DNA from 3 places in the Synechococcus sp. A15-62 genome. Region 1 is predicted to be linked to each of the others. Evidence: predicted binding sites of a transcription regulator. Region 1 holds the regulator's gene; each other region holds the start of a gene.
What was found. Region 1 encodes NtcA, which controls nitrogen genes in cyanobacteria. Its sites were predicted from a motif close to GTANCNNNNGNTAC; they were not measured.

Region 1 (5,407 bases):
TCCCAGCTGGCTTCTGCCGGAGTGGTGTTGACGATGATTCCAAGGCGGGCATAGGTGCTCTTGCCCAAACAGATCACGGTGATGTTGGGGGGAACCCGCAGCTTCTCCAACGCCACACCAAGGCCGTAGGAATGCGCAGGGAGAATGAAATAGCGCCCGTCTTCGTCTTCATGAAGAGGGGTGGGCTCGAGATTGGCTGGGTTGAACCGCTTGGGGTTCATCACCGTGCCCGGAACATGCCGGAAGATCAGGAATTCCTGGGGCGACAAGCGCAGGTCGTAGCCATAGGAGGAGCAACCGAAACTCAACACCGGTCTCAGCTTCTGCTCCGGATCCAGGTGACGGACTAGACCGCTCTGGAATGGCTCAATCATTCCCTGACCGGCCTGTTCAGTGATCCAGCGATCGCACTTGAGCATCAGAAACCTCGGCGCAACTCCGTGACTTGATCTGCCATCTCCACCACACCGGCGGGGATTGCAGGTCCAGTGATGATCACATCCATCGAAGCGGGCCGCTGCTCAAGGGCTGCAATCACATCCGCCTCATCCAGGTATCCGAAGGCCACGGCGAGGCCGATTTCATCCAGAACCAGCTGATCGAGATCTCCCTGAATCAGGTGCTGGCGACAGATGGACCAAACCGCAGCCACCGCCTCGGCGCCACCGGGATGCCCCGGTGAGGAGAGGCAGAGGGGCACTTCCGGACGGAGCCAGACAAGACCTCCGCAGAGCTGCACCCGTCCGGCCGGTCCCTGCTGAACGCCCCCTTTGAGGAACTGACTGATCAGAACACGACTGCCCAAGCCGGCAGCACGCATGGCCTGACTCAGAACACTGGCGAAACTGCCTCGGTAGGGCGCCGTATGCACTTGAAGCTGTCCTTCGGGGGCCACCAGATGCAGGGGTGGCGGATCAGATACAGGTGCTACGGGCCTGAGGCCCGCCCGCTGCAAAGCCTGCTGATCCTGATCCAGGGAGTTCTGGAGCGCTTGGGGATTGGCGAGGCTTGTGGTCATCACGGAAGCATCTGCCCGGGTACCCCCGGCGAGACCTTGAATGTAGCGGCGAGATCACATTCCACAAGGGGATTGACACCACCCATGGTGTTTGGACAGGGCAAGAACCAACCGCCTGCGAGGCTTGACGAACTGCACACCACCGATGAGCCAATCCCCTGAACACCGCACTGATGGCCGTCGCCCAGAGCAGTTGCGACCGTTCTCGGTGACTTGGAATCCCATGGGGTTTGCCCTGAGCTCCCTGGTGGTTCACACGGGCCGAACCGCTGTGCTCTGCAGCGTCTGCTTGGAGGACAAGGTTCCCCGCTGGCGGAAGGGAGAAGGGCTGGGATGGCTCAGCGCCGAATACCGGTTGCTGCCCGGGTCCACCCCACAGCGGCAATCACGGGAGCTGATGAAACTCTCGGGTCGCACCCAGGAGATTCAGCGGTTGATCGGGCGCAGCCTGCGCGCCGTGATCGACATGGAACGCCTGGGGGAGCGCACCTTGCTGATCGACTGCGACGTGATCCAGGCGGACGCCGGCACCCGGACGGCCTCGATCACCGGGGCTTGGCTCGCCCTGGACCAGGCCTGCCGATCGCTGGTGGAAAAGGGAGTGCTGGAGCAATCGCCGCTTGTCGATCAGGTGGCGGCCGTCTCCGTGGGCTTGGTGGATGGCCAGGCCTTGCTGGATCTGGACTACAGCGAAGACAGCCGAGCCGAGGTGGACTTGAACGTTGTGCAGGCCGGCGATGGCCGTCTTTTGGAAATCCAGGGAACTGCGGAGGGAGCACCCTTCAGCCGCAGCCAGCTCAATGAGCTGCTGGATTTGGCGGAGCCGGGATTGTCATCCCTGATGCAGGAACAACGCCAAGCCTTCACCGAGCACAGCAGAGTTACGTAATAACCGCTACATGGCGGCCACCGCCGGGTCCGTAATTTCGCTTCACCAGGGGGTTGTCATGACCAGTAGCCGAGGTTTCAGCCGATACGCCCCGCAGATGGTGGCTCCATCTCCCAGCGCAGAACCGGCCAACCGTTCTCTCCTGGAGATCATCCGAGATCTCGATGGCGCCAGCACTGAACTGGTGGATCGCAACAAGACCATTTTCTTCCCTGGGGATCCCGCAGAACGGGTGTATCTGATCCGCCGGGGGGCCGTTCGTCTGTCCCGCGTCTACGAGTCGGGGGAGGAAATCACCGTGGCCCTGCTCCGCGAAAACAGCCTCTTCGGTGTGCTGTCACTGCTGACCGGCCAACGGTCTGATCGCTTTTACCACGCTGTGGCCTTCACCAGGGTCGAGATGGTGACGGCACCGGCGACCTCCGTGAAGGCCGCCATCGAAGCCGACACCAGCGTTGGACTGCGCCTGCTGCAGGGTCTCTCCAGTCGGATTCTGCAGACCGAAACGATGATTGAAACCCTCACCCATCGGGACATGTCGTCCCGGCTGGTGAGCTTCCTGCTGGTGCTGTGCAGGGATTTCGGCGTGGCGGATGAGCTGGGCATCACCATCGACCTGCGCCTGTCCCATCAAGCCATCGCTGAAGCAATTGGCTCAACACGCGTCACAATCACGCGTCTGCTGGGAGACTTGCGTCAATCCGGTCTGGTTCAGATTGACCGCAAGAAAATCACCGTTCTGGATCCGATCGCTCTGGCCAAACGCTTCAGCTAGTCCGGCCATCGCCCCACACGTGCAGCCATGAGCGGCTGGGCACTGATTCTGGTTCTGCTGGTGCTCGGGGGCGTGCTGTCGACCCTGGGTGATCGTCTGGGTAGCCGCGTTGGCAAGGCGCGACTGAGTTTGTTCAAGATGCGCCCAAGGCGCACCGCCGTTCTGATCACGGTTCTGACCGGCAGCCTGATCAGTGCGCTTTCACTTGGCCTGATGCTGCTAGTGAGCCGACAGCTGCGGGTGGGCCTGTTTGAGCTGGATGCCCTGCAGGAGAAGCTCCAGGACAGCCGGCGACAGCTCAAGGCAGCCGAGCGCGAACGGGACAAGACCCAAACGGAAACCAGGCGGATCGCCATTGAGCTAAAGCAAGCGCAGCAGCGGGCCAACACCCTGCGCCTTGAACTGGCTCCTCTTCAGAACGAGCGGGCCCAACTTGTAGCTGAACGTGAGCGCCTCAGCCAGGACATCGCCTCCCGCGATGCGGACATTCAACGCACGGAAGCCGAACTCAACAGCGTTCGCAGCCGTATCCGTGCCGGGGAGCAGGAACTCAAACAACTGGAACGCAATCTGGTCGCCCTGAGGCGTGGATCGGTGGTGATCAGCAGCGGCCAGACCTTGGCGAGAGCAACGGTTCGACTCGAGGCTCCGGACCAGGCCAAACAAGCCGTCGACAGGCTGTTGCAGGAGGCCAATCTCAACGCCTACGGGAAAGTGAGGCCTGGCGAAGCGCCCGAACGCCAGTTGATCCGCGTTCCTCGCAGCGACGTAGAACGCCTGCAAAACATCATCCGCAAACCGGAAACCTGGGTGATCTCGCTGCGCTCCGCCACCAATGTGCTACGGGGTGAAACGGCGGTGTACGCCTTCCCCGAGGTGCGTCCCAACCGGCCGGTGGCCCAACGTGGAGATGTGCTGGCCACAACCACGCTTCAACCGAATGACCGCACGCCAGAGGGCATTCGTACACGAATGAACCTTCTCCTGGCCTCGGCCTATGCCGAGGTGCAGCGGCGTGGATCCCTGACCGAGGGGCTTCAGTTCGATGGATCAGCCCTCTCCCAACTGACCCAGACCCTGATGGAAGGCCCCAGCCAAAGCGTTGTCCTGGAGGTGATTTCCGCAGGGGTCAGCGACAGCGCCGATCCTGTCGTCGTCACCATTCAGGCCTCCCCATGAAACGGGTGGCCGTTCTCGATCCAGGCCGCTGCAAATGTGGTCTAGTGCTGGCCGATCTTCAGCTCGGCCTTGTGCGCGAAGGGCATGTGCTGGCCCCGGAGGCCGTGGAACCCTGGCTGGAGCAGTGGAATCAAGACGGAGCTCTCGACCGCATCCTGATCGGCGATGGCACGGGAAGCCGAGCCTGGATCAAGCGACTGGAACGGCTGGGCAATCTCACCGTGGTTCCGGAGCAGGGAACAACCCTGAGGGCAAGACAGCGTTACTGGACGCTGTGGCCAGCGCGGGGTTGGCGAAGGATGCTGCCGGCAGGGCTGCGCATTCCACCGGTGGATCTGGATGCTGTTGCAGCTTTGGTGATGCTTGAGGAGCACCTGCAGTGCCGCCTGAGATGGCCGGAGCCGGCCCCCACGTTCTCGCTCAGAACCTGGCCCGAACCATGAAGGTGTAGTCACCCCCCGGTTCCAGCCTGTAATCGGAACGCACCAGAAACCGCCGCAGAGCATCCTCGATCAAGGCACGTCCCAGGGACGGCTCCACCACCAGTTCGCCGCGATCAAAGGCCCAGGAAAACTGCCACTCAAAACCTCCGGCAGAGACTTCACCCTCCACGCATTTGGCTTGAAAACACTGGCGAAGCACCCGCAAATGGGCCGTTGTCGCCGGGAGAGCCGGCATCAGTCGACCGGCTCCAAGTCGTAGCGAAAACCGTTGATCCAGGTTCCAGCGCGCTCAAAGCTCTGGCGCTGAAGACGTTGAATCCCGTCCAGAACAGCATCAAGAACTGCACTGACGCAGGGTTGCTCCACCTTGCTGAACGGACCAAGAACATGGGACACCGTTCGCGCACGACGTTCAGCAGGATTCTCAGCCGGCGCACCAATGCCGATCCGCAGCCTTGGGAACGCCTGAGTCCCGAGATGCTGAATGGTGCTGCGCAAGCCGTTGTGCCCACCGGCGCTGCCCTGGGCCCGCAACCGCAAACGACCAAGCGGAAGGTCCATGTCGTCCACCAGCACCAGCAGTTGGTGGGGCTCCAGGCCAAACCAATCGAGGGCCGCACGAATCGCGCGACCGCTGTCATTCATGTAGGTCTGGGGCATCAGCAAGCGCAGCCGCTGCTCACCCACCCCTGTGTCTGCTGCAAGACCGTGCAACTTGGCTTGCTGACGAAAGCTAAATCCAGAGCGCTCGCCCAAAAGCTCGAGGGCCATAAAGCCGACGTTATGGCGAGTGCCGGCATATTTCGCACCCGGATTACCCAGTCCCACCACCAGCTTCAAATCAGTGGTCATACCGCTGGGACGACTCAGTCGCTGGGGGGAAGTTCTTCGACAGACTTCGCAGCATCGCCGGACATCTCCGGTTCAGCCATGGCTTTGTTGATTTCGCGTTCAAATTCCTTGGATGCGGACTGGAAGCCCTTCAGGGTTTTTCCAAGAGTCCGGCCAAGTTCCGGCAGACGTTTCGGACCGAAGACCAACAGGGCAACGGCGCCGATAACCGCCATTTCGGGGAGACCGACGCCGAAGATGTTCATGGGTGC
Region 2 (5,407 bases), 330 kb from region 1:
GAAAACGCCAGGCAAATTCATGCTGCGCCTGCGGGTGCCCAATGGCGTGCTGACGGCCGATCAGCTGCGGGTGGTTGGTTCCATCGTTGAGCGCTACGGCGAAAACGGCAGCTGCGACATCACCACCCGTCAGAACCTGCAATTGCGCGGTGTGCTGCTGGGCGACCTGCCTGAAATCCTCAAGCGGCTGAAGGAAGCCGGCCTCAGCACGATCCAATCCGGCTTCGACAACCCCCGCAACGTCACCGGCAACCCCATCGCCGGCATTGATCCCAACGAGATCGTCGACACGCGGCCTTACACCACCGAGCTGCAGAACTTCCTCACCAACAACTGCCAGGGCAACCCGGAGTATTCGAACCTGCCCCGCAAGTGGAACACCGCCGTTGCCGGTGCAAAGGACAATTTCCTGCTCCACAACGACATCGTTTTCCACCCAGTGGAACGGGATGGGGTGATGGGATTTGGCGTCTGGATCGGCGGTGTTCTGTCATCGCAAATGAACGCCTATGCCGTTCCCCTCAATGCCTGGGTGAAGCAAGAGGAAATCTGCAAGATGACCGATGCCGTGATCCGGCTCTGGCGTGACAACGGTGAGCGCGACAAGCGCCCCAAAGGCCGCTTCCGCCTCTACCTGGATCAAGTGGGCCACGACGTGTTCCGCAGCCAGGTGGAAGAACTCTTCGGTCCGTTGACCCCCGATCCGGGCTCTGTTTTCAACACCACGCCCCGCTCCCACTACGGCTTCCATCCTCAGAAACAGGAAGGGCTCTCCTACGCCGGACTGCACGTTCCGGTGGGTCGCCTGACCGCCCAGGATCTGCAGGATCTGGCAACCGCAAGCCTCAACTACGGCAGTGGTGAGGTGCGTCTGACCGAAGATCAAAACGTCATCCTCGTTGGCCTTCCCAACGACAAGCTCGACGCCCTGAAGGCAGACGCCCTGGTGCAACGCTTCCCGCTGGAGCCCGGTCACATCTCCGCAGGAACGGTGTCCTGCACCGGCAACACCTACTGCGGTTTCGCCCTCACCAACACCAAGGACCAAGCGCTCGAAGCAGCCAAGGAACTCGACCAAGAGCTCAATCTTCCTGAAGAGCTGAAGATCCACTGGACCGGCTGCCCCAACACCTGCGGCCAGGCCTACATGGGTGCCATCGGCCTCACCGGCACCAAGGCCAAAAACAGTGAAGGCGTCATGGGAGAGGGCTACACGATGACCATCGGTGGTTCCCAAGGCGCCAACCCGAGCATCGGCGAAATCCACCGCAAGGCGATCCCGGCCGATGAGATCAAGATCGCTCTCAAAGAGGTGTTGATCGAAAAGTTCGGGGCCACCCCAAAGGCCTGATCGCTGCTTTGGCCGTGACGCTTCCTTTTGAAGTCACGGCTCCCCGCATCGACCACTCCCCCTCACCGTCATGGCCAACCGCAACGACGTGTTCTCTCGTTTCGTCAACTGGCTCAGCGCCAGTGGTCGCGACGGAGCCGCCATCAACCGTCAGGGCGGCAGCCCTGATCTGTTCTCCCGCCTGATGAACCGCATCAGCGGTTGACATCAAAACCTTCGTCCAATTCTCAATCTCATCTGATGGACTACGTCCTACCCAATGAGCTTGTCGACGGCATGATTGCCGCCGGCGGCAAAAAATCAACGGTCAGCGTGAAGAACCTGCTGATCCGTGGCTTTTACTCCGGGGCCATCCTTGGCCTGGCGGTGATCCTGGCCCTCACCGTGGGCATCACCGTCAAAGCCCCCTTCGTGGGCTCGCTGCTGTTCCCCTTCGGCTTCGCCAGCATCGTGCTGTTTGGCATGGAGCTGGTGACCGGCAACTTTGCCCTGCTGCCGATGGCCACTTGGGCCGGCAAGAGCACTTGGGGTGCCACCTTCCGCAACTGGGTCTGGGTGTGGATCGGCAACTGGATCGGCACCGCCGTTGTGGCCGTGATCATGGCCATCAGCCTCACCAGCGGCACCATGGATGGCGCTGCTGACAACGTCGGCCCGCCGATCTGGGATGCCGTGGCCCAGAAAATCATGGCCCTCAATCAAATCAACGTTGAGAAGAAGTACGAGGCCCTGGGAAGCATGGGCTTCTTCCTCGCCTTCCTACGCGGACTTGTGGCCAACTGGTTGGTTTGCCTGGGCGTGACCATGGCTCTGGTGAGCAAGAGCGTTCCCGGCAAGATCCTGGCCTGCTGGCTTCCGATCACCGCCTTCCAATCGATGGGCATGGAGCACATCGTGGTGAACCAGTTCCTGCACACCGCTGGCCCGATCCTCGGTTCAGGCGTCCCCTTCACCAAGGTGATCTTCTGGAACTTCCTGCCTGTCACCCTCGGCAACATCGTGGGCGGCATGGTGTTCATCGGCATGCTCTTCTACAGCACCCATCGCACTCCGATGGAGAACGTGCTGCCCACCGAGCACGATGAAAAGCTGGAGCGTGAGCTCGCTGCTGAACTGGGTGCCCGCTGATCCATCCATGAACGACGAAGCCGTTCTCTGGGAACGGCTCGCCCGATCTCGACGCGCTCCTTTGGAGCCCTCTTGGCTGGGGGAGGTCTACTCCCCCAGCCTTTCTGTTGATCTGCGGCGAGCCCTCTGCGAAAAACTGGGCATGCAGGCCGAACGCGGCTGGCCCGTGATCCAAGACCTCCTCGCCCACCACGGGGTTCTTCCCGATTTGGTGATGGCGGCAGGGCTGTGCCACCAAAGCGAAGCCCGCGATTGGTTGTTGGCTCAACTCGAGCAAACCTCGGACGATGAAGCCGCCAACCTGATGGTGGTTCAGGCTCTCGCCTGCTGGGGGGCCGAAGTTCCCGAATCGGTGGTGGTGAATTGCCTGCATCACCCGGGCCAACTGCACCGAATTGCCGGTCTTCAACTGCTCAGCTTCCGGTCCCACTGCCTGGACGACGGTGAACTGCTGCAGTTCTGCCAAGAGGTGTTGAATGATTTTCGCGATCCAGTCGTTGTGGCCGCCATTCGGGTTCTGCAACGCCGCGATGGCGTGTTGATCAGCGAAAAGCTGGCAGAGCTTTGTGGCAACGGTTCCCTGCCTGTTGCCGAGGCAGCCTTCCGCGCGCTCGGTTGCATCGCCACACCTACGAGTCAGCGCTGCCTGCTGGAGTTGAGCCAGGAGCTGAATGATGACGTTCGGCGGAAAATGGCCAGCACCCAACTGAGCCAACAATTCCGCCAATAAAAAAACCCCGCAAAAGCGGGGCTTGATGTCTTCAATCAAGACACTTGGTTGTTCACCACTTTTTATAAGGCAGGAACTTGCCGCACATGGTGATTTTGACGCGATCACCTTTGGGATCCTCCACTTTGTCCACATCAAGCGTGAAGTCGATCGCGCTCATGATGCCGTCACCAAAATGCTCCTGGATCACATCCTTCAGGGGCATGCCATAAACCTGCATGATCTCGTAGAAGCGGTAGATCAAGGGATCAGTGGGGATCACCGGATCGAGGCTTCCCTTGGTGGGGAACTCCTGCAAAGCGGCGGTGATGGCTGGGTCAAGGGAGAGCAGCTCAGCCAGCTTTTCAGCCTCTTCCTTGGATGCAGTGGCTTGTCCATAGAACAAGGAAGCAATCCAGACCTCATCAAGGCCCAGAGCCGATTCCAGATCGGCAAAGCTCATGCCCTTGGCCTTCTTGGCAGCCATCAAGGCAGCAGTAACAGTCATGATTGAACGAAAATTTGTTATGGCCGCTTCAAAAACAGCGTTCCAAGTTGGAACGTCTCAGCAGCAGAGAAACTGTTGCGCAAACGCTGACTGAACAATGAAGCATTAACTACAAAACAACAGCCTGTTTTGAAGCAATAAGCACAGCCAACAGGCCCATGCTGCGAGTGGAATTGTGTCTATAGAAGAAATTTGAAATGAGTCAGTTTTTCCAAACAATGGCGACCCTGCTTCAGGCGCAATTTCTGCCACCAACAACTGCTCCCCAGCTGATGCTGGAGCGGCTCTATTACGCAGAAGGACGCCACCACCCGCAGCATCCACGCCATGGCAGCTTCGAGGGGTTATCCCGACTGAGCAGCCCCTGAACTTTCGTAGCAATTGCTACCCCTGGCGGGTCAGTCGCTCCTAAAGACTGACCTCAGCTTGAGGCTGGACCTTTGACGAGCGCAGTTCTCTCCGGCCGCGACCGCTTCAAGCAGCACCTGCGCAAGGTGGGAAGCGGTGAACACACCAGCAAAGGCATGAGTCGCGAGGAAGCGGCTGATGCCATGGAGCTGATGCTGCAGGGCGAAGCGACGCCCGCACAGATCGGCGCCTTCCTGATTGCCCATCGCATCCGACGACCCGAACCCCAGGAACTCACGGGCATGCTCGACACCTACCGAGCCCATGGCCCGGTGCTGCAATCCACCGCTGGCAGTCGAGCACCGTTGTGTTTCGGCATGCCCTACGACGGACGCACGCGCACAGCGCCGATCTACCCGCTCACCGCGCTGGTGCTGCTGGCCTGTGGGCAGCCGGTGGTTCTGCAGGGCGGTGACCGGATGCCGATCAAATACGGCGTCACCGCTGTTGATCTGTTCCGCCTTCTTGATCTCGACCTCACAGGTCTGCCGATCAGCGCCGTCGCCGACGGGTTCCAGCAGAACGGCTTCGCCCTGATTCACCAGCCGGATCACTTCCCCATTGCGGAAACCCTGATCGGCTATCGCGAGGAACTGGGCAAGCGTCCCCCGGTTGCCAGCCTGGAACTGCTCTGGACACCCCACCAAGGCGACCACCTCCTTGTGAGTGGCTTTGTCCACCCACCAACAGAAGCCCGCGCCTGGGAAGCCCTGAAGGAAGCCGGCGAAACCGATGTTCTCACCGTGAAGGGCTTGGAAGGGGGAACCGACCTGCCCATCGGCAGAGCCTGCATCACGGCCCGAGTGGGAAACGGCAAGGCGGAGCGGTTGATCCTGCACCCCCGTGACCATGGCTGTCACGACGCCGACGTGGAATGGGCTGACGAGAACACCTGGGCCGATCAAGCACGCAACGCCCTGCAGAACAAAGGCCCTCTCTGCGATGCCCTGCGCTGGAACGCCGGCGCCTATCTGTGGTTCTCCGGCTGCAGTGATTCCCTGGAACAGGGCATTCAACGGGCAGCATCCGTTCTGCAGACGGGTCAGGCCCAAGCCATGCTCGATCAACTCTGCGCTTGGCGGAGCAGCTTGAGCATCCGATAGCGCTCGAACGGAACGCCTCCAATCAGGATCATCTCCGGCGCTTCCACACACCAACCAAGTCGCTCTAGCAACGGTCGACTGAACTGACTGGCCTCCGTCCGCAGTTGCCGAACGCCGGACGCCAGCGCATCCGCCTCAATCTGGTTCAGAAGGGCACTGCCATGGCCCCGCCTCGAGGCACAACCACGGCAGTAGAGCAG
Region 3 (5,407 bases), 660 kb from region 1:
ACGCAAGAGCCGGCAGGATGGCGGTTGCTGAAACCTCCCGATGGCGACGTTTCTGGTCACCGGTGCCAACCGTGGGATCGGCTTGGAATACTGCCGGCAGCTCAAGGCCCGGGGTGATGACGTGGTGGCGGTTTGCCGTCAAACCAGTGATGAACTCGAGGGTTTGGGGGTGCGGGTGGAAGCCGGCCTTGAGTTGAGCGATAGCCAAGCCATTGATGACCTGGTGCAGCGTCTAGATGGTTTGCCCCTCGGTGGCGTCATTCTCAATGCCGGGATTTTGCAGTCGATGGGCCTGATGGATTTGGATCCCACCGGGATTCGACGCCAGTTTGAGGTGAATGCCCTTGCTCCTTTGCTGCTGGCCAGGGCGTTGGTGGATCAGATGCCCAGTGGCGCCAAGTTGGTGCTGATGACCAGCCGCATGGGATCCATCGACGACAACAGCTCGGGAGGTTCCTATGGCTATCGGATGTCGAAGGTGGCCCTCAACATGGCTGGAAAATCGTTGGCGATTGACCTGGAATCGCGGGGCATCGCCGTGGCGATTTTGCATCCCGGATTGGTGCGCACCCGCATGATTCGCTTCAATCCCAGCGGGATCCCCCCCGAGCAGTCGGTGAAGGGTCTGCTGGCACGGATCGATGGCTTAACCATGGCCACCAGCGGCAGCTTCTGGCATGCCAATGGTGAGTTGTTGCCGTGGTGAGACGGGAGACACGCTTTGGGCTTTGATCCGCGGCATTGGTCTGGTGGACGCCCTGAACAACGGGTCACCAGCAATGTTGAGGCGTTGCTGGCGGAGAACGATGCTTTGCGTCGCGAGGTGTTGCGGCTCAACCGTGAGTTGGAGCGATTGCAACGCCAACGCATTCGCACGCAAGCAAGATCCCATCGCCCCTGGAGTGAGCCATCGGCTCAAGCTCCACCACGGATCAGCAGCCAACAGGTGCGGGCATGGGGGCACGCCCTTGCTCAGCAGCAGGGATGGACGGCACTGCGTCAGCGGGGTTTGGAGCTGTTGATTGAGCAGCTCAACCGGAGTGGTTTTCCTGCCCACTTAAGCCTTGAACAGCGGTTGGATCGGTTGGTTCCGGGGCTGGGAACAGATCTCCTGGCGGCGGTGGGTGCCAAGCCGAACAAGCAAACAACGGCAGTTCTGGCGGCGTTTGCCTTGTTTGGGGTTCGCGCCAGTGAATGGCTGGATGAGGATCCACAGCGTGTGGTGGAGCAGCTGCGTCAGCGTCAGGAGCAATCCGGTTCCAGACGGCAGGGGCGCCGCACCCGAACAGACCAGCGTCAAACCGATCGTCCGGAAAATGGCCATGCCCGTGATCCACGCCGTGCAGCTTTAAAGGTGTTGGGCTTGGATGCCAACGCATCCCTGGCGGAGATCAAGCAGGCGCATCGAAAACTGGTGAAGCAGCACCATCCAGATCTCGGTGGTTCTGCTGAGGCGTTTCGACGCGTCAATGAGGCGTATCAGTCGTTGGTTTAGTAACGCCTTGGTTCGATAACGCCGCCTTTGCCGTGTTGATCGGTCTTGTCCGATGATTTGAAGGAGCAACAGGTGGTGTTGATGCCGGTGGAAGTTGGTGTGGTGCTGATTGGTGCTGGCTTTGCCGTGGCTGTGTCCCTCGCCGTCGCCGTTTGGTTTGAACGTTGGAAGGCAAGACAGCCCGATCCTGAAGGCGAATGAGCCATAAAAAAAGCCCCGCTTTGGCGGGGCTTGAAAGAGGTCGTCGTGCTGTTGTCAGCGAGCGACTTTCTGACCGCGGTAAACAAGAACAGGGCGTTGAACATTGGAAGCAGCAGCGTTGCTCTGGTTGTACTTCTGGCCGCGATAGGTCAGGGTCATGATGAGTTCCTCGAAGCAAGCTCAGGTCCCCGTTCCATGGCCTGAGTCGAACTGCGCCTCGCCGAAGACGAGGTGAACGTGATTGCGTAGCAGTTGCTACAGATCCTTTATAGAAGGACTGTCAATGCGCGTGTCGTTCGTGCTGTTACAAAACAGGAATTCTGTTCGGCTCAGGCTGTTTGGTACAGGCCTCCAAGTGGTTCAAGCACGTTTGGGAGGTGTGTGCACAGGGCGTGGCTTGAGTTGGGGTGCTTTTTGCGTCATCACAGGCTGAAGATGAACTAAATCAATTCTGTCGTTGCTGGGATGGTCGGAATGATGGATCGGCTACCGATCTCGAGGTTCCAGATCTAAACCTTCTGGTCCGGACTCAAAGCTTCCATTAATTTGTTGTTCTGCTGAACAGTTCGGCTGCGATTGGGTGATGCTTGATGCTTACTCAATGTGAAGCTGCTGGCGCTCAGAGATGCCATCCGTACGGTATGGACACAACAGTTTTCGCGGTCATGAACAGCTCTCAGAGCAAGGATGATTGGGTGAAGGCGCAGCAGCACAAGTTCCATAAACCCATTGATGTGGACACCTTGATGTGGGTGCGCAATCGCTTGATGCGCTTGGAAGTGGAGGCCCGTTGGGCCGACCGCATCTGTGTGTTTGAAGAGTTCTTCCCCAACGACGCGATCATTCCGCGCATTTAAACCTCCGCCATGTTTTTGACTGTCTTTGGCCAGAAAGGTGGTGTGGCAAAAACCTGCACCAGCATTCATTTGGCTTGTGTTTGGGCTCAGCAGGGCCTGTCGGTGTGTGTTGTTGATGCGGATCGCAACCGCTCAGCCACCGCCTATGCCGCCCGAGGGATGCTTCCGTTTGAGGTGGTGCCTGTGGAGGCTGCAGCAAAGGCCACCCGCCATGCCCAGGTGATCATCACCGATGGGCAGGCCAGCAGCCACGAGGATGAACTCAAGAACCTTTCGGCCGGAGCAGACCTGGTTTTGCTGCCCACCACGCCGCAGGCGAGATCGGTTGAGCTCACCGTTGAGCTCTCCTCAATCCTTAGGCAGATGGACACGAGACATTCCGCGTTGTTGGTGAAGGTGGACAGCCGAAAACAACGGCTTGCCCAGGAAGCACGCCAAATTTTGGAGGGTTTTGATGTGGATGTGATGCAGGCGGAAATCCCCTTGTTGGCGGCGTTTGAAAAAGCAGAGGTGGAGGGTGTTTGTGTCTCGAATGCTGTGGATGATCGTGGTCGTGCCGATCTGCGCCGCATGGGGGGATGGTCGGCCTACTGCCAGGCCGCTGTTCAGATCCGTGATCGCTTGTTGGCAGCACCGCCTGACGCCATCAGTGCTTGATCAAGAACCACCTCACTTCCTGCATCGGTCGCCAATCAGACAGATCTTCAGCGCTGCAGCCGCAATCCTTGGCTCAGCTGATTGAAGGTTGATGGGACGCAGTTCTTGGTTGAAAAATCCCACCCGTTGCTCAGCAGCATCCACCTGGCAGCCCCCAGCCCAATCCGTTTCTTCTGGTCAGGTGACGGTGAAGCCTTCCTCCGCCGCGGTTCTGCTCAAGGCGCCGAGCATCACCAACAAAGCCGCGTGATCGAAGCCGTTGTGATGCTGGCCATCGGTTTGTCGATGGCCAGCGCGGTTCTTGGCAATCTGAACGACAACGAATCCGTCTAGGTTCAAAAGCTCCTGCTTTTGATGACGAACTTGTTGGCCTTCATGCTCGGACAGCTTGAGATCAGCAATCTCACAGCGGCCTTCCTCCTCCTGGTGGCGCTTGTTTTTGTGGGCAGCTTTGCTGTGGTGTCATTACAGACCGGTGAGCTGATCAAACCGCCCAAAAATGACTGACACGTTTGAGCTGAACGACCGGCAGATCCTTTTGAAAGCATCCAGTGATCGTGTCGTCGCTGAACGGGTGGTGCGTCACATCCAACGGCGCCTTGATGAAGACGATTGGCGTCCCTACACCTGCAAGGCCGATGCCGTTCAAGCTTGGTTTCGTCTCGGCGGGATTCGAGCTCAAGTGCTTAGGGCTTTGAACCTGGTCTGATCGCGCCCTGAAGCTCAGAACGATCCCAGCAACTGGGTCATCGCTGCTGCAGCGCCGATGCCACCAAAGAACAGCACCAACGGCAGGAACACAGGCCAGCGGACGGCTGTATCAGAAGCCATAAAACAATTTCATCTTCGGGCGACGCTATTCATTTCTTCTTCTCTGTGGCGATGCCGACCTTTTCCTCTCCAGAGCTGCATGATGTGAGGCCCACCCAAGCCTCTCTCTCTGTGGTCGATGCCTGAGCCATCCAAGGCTGCTAACGCTGACGTTTCCCATGTGATGGTGATCGGTGCTGGCTGGGCTGGCTGGGGTGCAGCCAAAGCCCTCTGTGAAGCCGGTGTTCGCGTCACCCTGGTCGATGGGATGTCGGATCCCACGGGACGGACGCCGATGCGCACCGCCAGCGGTAAACCCTTCGAAGCCGGCACCAGGGGCTTTTGGAGGGATTACCCCAACATCAATGCGCTGACCGATGAGCTTGGGCTCACCGATGTGTTCACTGAATTCACCACCAGCGCCTTCTGGTCTCCCGCCGGTCTGGAGGCCACCGCGCCGGTGTTCGGTGATGGGCTGCAGCTGCCCAGTCCCCTGGGCCAGGCCATGGCAACAATCAAGAACTTCAAGCGACTGCCTGTTGCCGATCGCCTGAGCATTGCCGGCCTTTTGGTGGCGATGCTTGATCTCAACCGCAACGAGGAGACCTTCCGGCGCTACGACGCCATCGATGCGTTGACCCTGTTCCGCCAACTGGGAATCACGGAGCGGATGATCGACGAATTCTTGCGTCCGATTCTTTTGGTGGGGCTGTTCAAGCCACCGGAGGAATTATCGGCAGCCGTCACCATGGAGCTGCTCTACTACTACGCCCTGGCGCATCAAGATTCCTTTGATGTGCGCTGGATTCGTTCCGGCAGCATCGCCGAGCAGCTGATCGCTCCCCTGGCGGAGCGCTTGCTCAACTCTGGTCTGCTCACCGTTCTGGGAGGAACGTTGGCCACGAGCCTGGATCTTGATCAGCCAGGCGAAGCGATGCGGTCGGTGGAGATTCGCTTCCAAGCGACAGGACGCTCGAGCGTTGTTGATGACGTTGATGCGGTTGTGCTGGCGGTGGGTGCCAAGGGCATGCATGCCCTGATGGCGGAGTCGCCACGCTGCAGTGATGTGCTGCCGGAGCTGGCGGCTGCTGGCGGTTTGGGGGCGATTGATGTGGTGTCGGTGCGGTTGTGGCTGGATCGCACCATCGCAGTCGCCGATCCCGCCAATGTCTTCTCGCGCTTTGATGCCTTGCAGGGTGCGGGCGCCACTTTTTTCATGCTCGATCAGCTGCAGAACGCTGATCAAGATGCACTCTGGGGCGGCAGCGAGCCCCGGGGTTCCGTGGTGGCCAGCGACTTCTACAACGCCACGGCGATCGCAGCCTTGAGTGATCAGGAGATCGTCGACACCTTGCTGAATCAGCTGTTGCCCCAGGTGGTGCCAGCC

Region 2: the regulator NtcA is predicted to act here: its motif matches at 3,796-3,809, upstream of cynS (cyanase).
Region 3: the regulator NtcA is predicted to act here: its motif matches at 1,942-1,955, upstream of SynA1562_RS05305 (DUF4278 domain-containing protein).

Annotation. Positions count from the first base shown of each region.
Region 1 covers NZ_CP047950.1:278,674-284,080, reverse strand. The annotation lists gene dcd (dCTP deaminase) at 1-419, opposite strand, end outside; gene SynA1562_RS01390 (cob(I)yrinic acid a,c-diamide adenosyltransferase) at 419-1,018, opposite strand; gene rph (ribonuclease PH) at 1,164-1,907, shown strand; gene ntcA (global nitrogen regulator NtcA) at 1,966-2,682, shown strand; gene SynA1562_RS01375 (DUF3084 domain-containing protein) at 2,710-3,861, shown strand; gene SynA1562_RS01370 (resolvase) at 3,858-4,304, shown strand; gene SynA1562_RS01365 (DUF3146 family protein) at 4,282-4,539, opposite strand; gene pth (aminoacyl-tRNA hydrolase) at 4,539-5,156, opposite strand; gene SynA1562_RS01355 (TatA/E family twin arginine-targeting protein translocase) at 5,171-5,401, opposite strand.
Region 2 covers NZ_CP047950.1:2,246,510-2,251,916, forward strand. The annotation lists gene SynA1562_RS12720 (ferredoxin--nitrite reductase) at 1-1,351, shown strand, start outside; gene SynA1562_RS12725 (hypothetical protein) at 1,422-1,556, shown strand; gene SynA1562_RS12730 (formate/nitrite transporter family protein) at 1,592-2,479, shown strand; gene SynA1562_RS12735 (HEAT repeat domain-containing protein) at 2,487-3,209, shown strand; gene cynS (cyanase) at 3,262-3,696, opposite strand; gene SynA1562_RS12745 (cyanate hydratase) at 3,894-4,064, shown strand; gene SynA1562_RS12750 (anthranilate phosphoribosyltransferase family protein) at 4,137-5,207, shown strand; gene SynA1562_RS12755 (GNAT family N-acetyltransferase) at 5,168-5,407, opposite strand, start outside.
Region 3 covers NZ_CP047950.1:940,786-946,192, forward strand. The annotation lists gene SynA1562_RS05290 (SDR family oxidoreductase) at 41-706, shown strand; gene SynA1562_RS05295 (J domain-containing protein) at 722-1,495, shown strand; gene SynA1562_RS05300 (hypothetical protein) at 1,541-1,696, shown strand; gene SynA1562_RS05305 (DUF4278 domain-containing protein) at 1,751-1,855, opposite strand; gene SynA1562_RS05310 (hypothetical protein) at 2,362-2,553, shown strand; gene SynA1562_RS05315 (ParA family protein) at 2,563-3,210, shown strand; gene SynA1562_RS05320 (hypothetical protein) at 3,337-3,543, shown strand; gene SynA1562_RS05325 (hypothetical protein) at 3,565-3,717, shown strand; gene SynA1562_RS05330 (hypothetical protein) at 3,710-3,919, shown strand; gene SynA1562_RS05335 (FAD-dependent oxidoreductase) at 4,160-5,407, shown strand, end outside.